Regions from separate parts of the Staphylococcus debuckii genome, predicted to be linked through region 1. Evidence: riboswitches for the same ligand, from Rfam matches in the RefSeq annotation. Region 1 holds a riboswitch; the other holds the start of a gene.

What was found. Region 1 has a riboswitch for lysine ahead of CNQ82_RS07015 (aspartate kinase). Riboswitches for the same ligand answer to the same signal wherever they lie in the genome.
Region 2: linked by a shared signal. The riboswitch ahead of CNQ82_RS08245 (amino acid permease) and the one ahead of CNQ82_RS07015 (aspartate kinase) in region 1 are both predicted to bind lysine.

Annotation. Positions count from the first base shown of each region.
Region 1 covers NZ_CP033460.1:1,501,371-1,504,587, reverse strand. The annotation lists gene CNQ82_RS07020 (aspartate-semialdehyde dehydrogenase) at 1-41, opposite strand, end outside; gene CNQ82_RS07015 (aspartate kinase) at 124-1,326, opposite strand; lysine riboswitch at 1,411-1,587, opposite strand; gene CNQ82_RS07010 (ABC-F family ATP-binding cassette domain-containing protein) at 2,061-3,217, opposite strand, start outside.
Region 2 covers NZ_CP033460.1:1,741,892-1,745,108, reverse strand. The annotation lists gene thrS (threonine--tRNA ligase) at 1-772, shown strand, start outside; lysine riboswitch at 831-1,005, shown strand; gene CNQ82_RS08245 (amino acid permease) at 1,099-2,586, shown strand; ribosomal protein L20 leader region at 2,651-2,790, shown strand; gene infC (translation initiation factor IF-3) at 2,813-3,217, shown strand, end outside.

The sequences.
Region 1 (3,217 bases):
CCTACTAAACCTGTTGCACCTACAATTGCTAATTTTGTCATGTTTTTTCACTCCATTTTATTTTTTAAGACGAAAGAGAAATCCTTCCTCATGTTGTTCTAAGTTGCTGTGTAACGGATAACTTTATATATCAAACGCTTGATATAACTCTTCGACAGCACGTTCACCATTTTTAGCATCAATCACGTAAGAGATGCTAATTTCTGAAGTCGTAGTCTGATAAAAAGGAATACCTGCGTTAATAAGACTGATAAACGCTTTAGAAGCTACGCCTGACATATCTCTCATACCAGAACCGATTAAAGAAATTTTGACGTATTCATCATTTAAATTATAATCTAAAGCTTTGTAACTTTCTGATAATTTTTCCAAAATCCCTTTAATTTGAGTGAGATCAGTATCTTTAATTGAAAAAGAAAGCTGCAAGCCATCTAAGTTAACAATTTGAGAAATCATATCTACATTGACTTGTCCTTCTTCTAACTCAGTAAATAATGCTGTCAGTAATTGATTATCTGAAAGGGGATAGCTGATAGTTACGTGCATCATATGTGTATCTAACGCTACTCCTGTTACTGCTTTCTTCTCTAAAATTTCTGTTTGTGACATAATCCATGTTCCTTTCACGTTTGATAATGTTCTGCCTAAATATAACGGGATATTATAATTATTTGCTAACTCGACACTGCGCGTTTCCAATACACCTGCACCTAGTGCACTCATTTCCATCATCTCTTCATAAGAGACTATACTTAAGCGCTTTGCATCTTTATATACTCTAGGATCGGTGGCATATACGCCATCGACATCTGTATAGATTTCACAAGGTGTCTGGTTAGCTGCTGCAAGTGCAACTGCAGTAGTATCTGAACCGCCGCGACCTAATGTCGTCAGTTCAAATTCCTCATTGATTCCTTGGAAACCAGCTACTACTAAAACATCATTGGTTTCAAAGGCTTTGTCGAAAGTTTCTGGATTAATTTCAGCAATTCTGCTTTTCAAATGATGGCCTACTGTTTTAATGCCGGCTTGATAACCTGTCATTGCTTTCGCGTTCACCCCGATATCATTCAATATCATCGACAGGTAGGAGACCGTTTGCTGCTCGCCCGTTGTAAGTAAAAGGGCAAGTTCTTGCTGTTTAGGTTCAGCTGTCAAAGCAGCAACATTTTCCATTAGTTGATCAGTGGTTTTCCCCATTGCACTGACAACTACAATTAATTGTTCGCCATTTTCTATTCTATCCTTCAGCATTTCAGCAATATTTTTAATTTTCGTAAAATCACTGACCGACGAACCACCGAACTTTAAAACACTTCTCTTCATCTTTTAATATCCTCCTCGATAATAGGGGAGAATCACATATATAAAAAAGCAAGTCCGGAATGCGAACTTGCTCGTAGATTTATATACAAGTGATGCACTCCATTATTTGGTAATAATGACAGACTGTTAGCTCTTAACCTGAAAGTCCAGCGATTATAACTTGCCTTTATAATCACTTCGGCATCTCACCCTTTCTTTGCCGACTGTAAGCAGACAGTTAGAACGACAAATACTCTTGATTGATGCGCCTCATCAAAATATTTATTTAATTAGTATGACTCACATTATACATAGTTCAAATTGAGAAGTAAACCAGAAAAATAAGATTTTTAAAAATTTACTGAAAAAAACCTCTATTCTGAAATCCATTTACTCAATTAGTGTAAATTCTATAAAAGTAGGGCGTTATCCAATTTGCATTCATCATTACCTTGCTAGAAACATTATAACCTAAAATGCTTAATTAAAACATACAAAAATGGTAAGGGGAGCGAGACAGAAATAAAATTGATCCAAATTATTTCGTCGTCTCATCCCGGCCAAGCTAACTAGAATAGGGAGCAGAACAGAAATAACATTGGTTAAAATTATTTCGTCGTTCTGCCCCGGCAAAGCTAACTAGAATAGAAAAAAGCTTGGAACAAGCGTATTTTCTATTCAGATAGCTACTGCCAATACAGAAATTACGGACTGAGGCAGATTAATGCCCCAGTCCGTAATATAATAGTATATATTTAACTTAACACGCCTGTTTCTTTGAGATATTCTTCATAACTGATTTCTTTTGAAACAGCACCTTCAGGATTTAAATCAATTACACGGTTAGCAATCGTATTAATAAATTCAAAGTCATGTGAAGTGAAGATAATTGAACCTTTAAATGATTTCAAACCATCGTTCACAGCTGTAATGCTTTCTAAATCTAAATGGTTTGTTGGTTCATCCATTAATAAAACATTAGCACTCGATAACATCATCTTACTTAACATACAACGTACTTTTTCGCCCCCGGATAAGACACTGGCTTTTTTCTTAACTTCTTCGCCGCTGAATAACATACGGCCTAAGAAACCACGTAAGAACGTTTCAGTTTGTTCATCTTCAGGTGCGTATTGACGTAACCAATCTACCAAGGTCATATCTACACCATCAAAGTATTCTGAGTTGTCTTTAGGGAAGTAGGTTTGTGAAGTTGTAACGCCCCATTTGACACTGCCTTCATCTGGTTCCATTTCACCTGCTAAGATTTTTAATAAAGTAGTCTTAGCAATTTCACTGTCACCGACTAATACCGCTTTATCATTTGGATCCATTGTAAATGAAATATTATCTAATACTTTTTCGCCATCGATTGTTTTAGAAAGATTTTCTACGAATAATAAATCATTACCGATTTCACGTTCTGGTGTAAATTTAACAAATGGATATCTGCGTGAAGAAGGTTGAATATCGTCTAATTCAATTTTTTCTAATTGTTTTTTACGGCTTGTTGCTTGTTTGGATTTAGAAGCGTTCGCAGAAAAGCGTGCCACGAAATCTTGCAACTCTTTAATTTTTTCTTCTTTTTTCTTGTTTTGTTCTTGAGCCATTTTTTGAGCTAATTGACTTGATTGATACCAGAAATCATAATTTCCTACGTATACTTGGATTTTACCAAAGTCTAAATCTGCAATATGCGTGCAGACGTTATTTAAGAAGTGACGGTCGTGAGAAACTACAATAACGGTATTTTCAAAATTGATTAAGAAATCTTCTAACCAATTGATGGCAGGAATATCTAAACCATTCGTAGGCTCATCAAGTAATAGCACGTCAGGGTCGCCGAATAAACTTTGTGCTAATAACACTTTCACCTTTTGATTATTTTCAAGTTCAGACATTTTTTTATCTT
Region 2 (3,217 bases), 240 kb from region 1:
ACCAGATCAAATCAAAGAAGAATTCAAACGCGTTGTTGAATTAATTCTTGATGTATATGAGGACTTCGGATTTAAAAATTACAGCTTCCGATTAAGTTATCGTGACCCTGAAGACAAAGCTAAATACTTTGACGATGACGAAATGTGGGAAAAAGCAGAAGCGATGTTGAAAGAAGCCGTTGATGAAATGGGCTTGCCATATGAAGAAGCAATTGGTGAAGCGGCATTCTACGGTCCTAAATTAGATGTTCAAGTTAAAACAGCTATGGGTAAAGAAGAAACTTTATCAACTGCACAACTGGATTTCTTATTGCCTGAAAGATTCGAACTTGCTTATATCGGTAAAGATGGTGAAGAACATCGTCCGGTAGTTATTCACCGTGGTGTGGTTTCAACAATGGAACGTTTTGTTGCCTTCTTAACTGAAGAAACAAAAGGGGCATTCCCAACTTGGTTAGCACCAAAACAAGTTGAAATTATTCCAGTAAACGTTGATTTGCACTACGACTATGCAAGACAAATTCAAGATGAATTGAAATCTCAAGGCGTACGTGTGGAAATCGATGACCGTAATGAAAAAATGGGATATAAAATCCGTGAAGCACAAATGCATAAAATTCCTTATCAACTTGTAATTGGTGATAAAGAAATTGAAAATAATGAAGTAAACGTTAGAAAATATGGTTCTAAAGATCAAGAAACTGTAGAAAAAGATGAATTCATTTGGAATTTAGTTGATGAAATTCGTTTGAAAAAACAAAGACAACAATAAGACCTTGAAATAACTGAGGTATTAAGGTATATTACAATGTAGTTGAATAAATATTAAAAAAAGTGTTAGAGGTTGCATCTTTGATGAGTAACTTATCAGAAGCTGTGTGGAGCGTAGGTTGAATGAGTTAAAGGCAAAGATGCCGAAATATATAATAACCATAACTATTGTATATTGGGACAGTTTTCGAATAGAAGCTGGACTGTCACAAAATGTGATGTGCTACCGTATATTTATAAAGTCGAACAATGGTTGCATATCTTGGATTTGCAACCATTGTTTTTTATTTTATTTGCAAGCCTCTAATCCTAGGAAAGGAAACGTTTATGGAAAATAAAACTAGTCAAGATGCAGGCATACAAAGAGGCCTGAAAGATCGCCATATTTCTATGATTGCAATCGGCGGATGTATTGGAACAGGTTTATTTATGACATCTGGCGGTGCAATTCATGATGCAGGGCCGTTAGGGGCTTTACTTGCATATTCAATTATAGGCATCATGGTATTCTTCTTAATGACATCACTTGGAGAAATGGCCACTTATTTACCAGTTTCAGGTTCGTTCAGTACTTATGCGACACGCTTTGTCGATCCATCACTTGGATTTGCACTAGGATGGAACTACTGGTTTAACTGGGTGATTACAGTAGCGGCTGACGTGACAATTGCAGCACAAGTGATTCAATATTGGGAACCGATGAAAATAATGCCAGCTTGGGGCTGGAGCGTTCTGTTTATTATCATTATTTTTGCTTTGAACTCATTATCAGTAAGAGTTTATGGTGAAAGTGAATATTGGTTTGCGCTCATTAAAGTGGTAACTGTTGTTATCTTTATCATTATCGGCTTATTAACTATTTTCGGTATTATGGGCGGTAAATTTATCGGATTTGAAGTCTTTACATCCGGAGACGGTCCAATTCTCGGAGGCAGCTTAGGAGGCAGTTTATTATCTATCTTAGGTGTGTTCTTAATTGCTGGATTCTCATTCCAAGGTACTGAATTAATTGGTATTACTGCAGGAGAATCTGAGAACCCTGAAAGAGCTGTGCCGAAAGCGATTAAACAAGTATTCTGGAGAATTTTGTTATTCTATATCTTAGCTATTTTCATTATTGGTATGTTAATTCCATATTCTAGCTCAGCACTTATGGGCGGCGGAGATAGCATTGCTACTTCACCGTTTACATTAGTTTTCAAAAATGCAGGATTAGCATTTGCAGCATCATTTATGAATGCTGTTATCTTAACATCAGTATTATCGGCTGGTAACTCAGGAATGTACGCTTCTACAAGAATGCTATACTCAATGAGTAAAGATAAACTGGCATCGAAAGCCTTTGGAAAAACATCCAATAGCGGGGTGCCTTATATCTCACTATTCGCTACAGGACTTGTAGTAGTAATTATTTTCCTAGTACAAAAATTAAGTGGAGATGCTTATGAGTATATTGTAGCAGCAAGTGGTATGACAGGCTTTATCGCTTGGGTCGGAATTGCAGTCAGCCATTATCGTTTCCGCCGTGCATTTAATGTACAGCAGCACAGTAAATATGAATTGAAATACAAAGCTAAATGGTTCCCGTTTGGTCCGATTTTTGCAGGTATATTATGTGTCATTGTAATCATTGGACAAGATGTTGATTTCATTAAAACAGGTCATTTTGATCCGAATAGATTTATCATCACTTATATGGGAATTCCAGTTTTCTTAGCATTCTTCATTTATCATAAACTAAGATACAAAACTAAAAAAATTCCATTAAAAGATGTAGACTTACGTCAAGACGTGGATATGAACCAATTCAAATAAAAAATAAAATAATGATTGACTTTGTGTAATAGAGTTGATATGATTATATACGTTGAATACGAAACGAACCAAGTAGAAGCTTCCCGCTTCTCACCTGTAGCGACGCATAAAAGCTGTTGGCAGGTCCAATACAACGTGATAATCTTATCATGTTGAGTAATGGAAAAAGAGCGGGCACTTCTGTGTCCGCTCTTTTTACTTGGGATATTTCGTAAATATAACGGAGGTGTTAACCATAGCAAAGGATCAAACGCAAGTTAACGAAAGAATTCGCGCAAGAGAAATTCGTGTCATTGGTCAAGACGGTGAACAAATCGGTGTAAAACAAAAACGTGAAGCATTAGAAATGGCTGAACGTGTAGGTTTAGATTTAGTAGTTGTCGCACCAAATGCTAAACCTCCTGTTGCTCGTATCATGGATTACGGCAAATACAAATTCGAGCAACAGAAAAAAGAAAAAGAAATGAAGAAGAAACAAAAAGTTATCAATGTTAAAGAAATTCGTTTAAGCCCAACAATTGAGGAACATGATTTCCAAACTAAGTTGAAAAACGGACGTAAATTCTTGAACAAAGGTGATAAATGTAAAGTTTCAATTCGTTTCCGTGGACGTGCCATTACGCATAAGGAA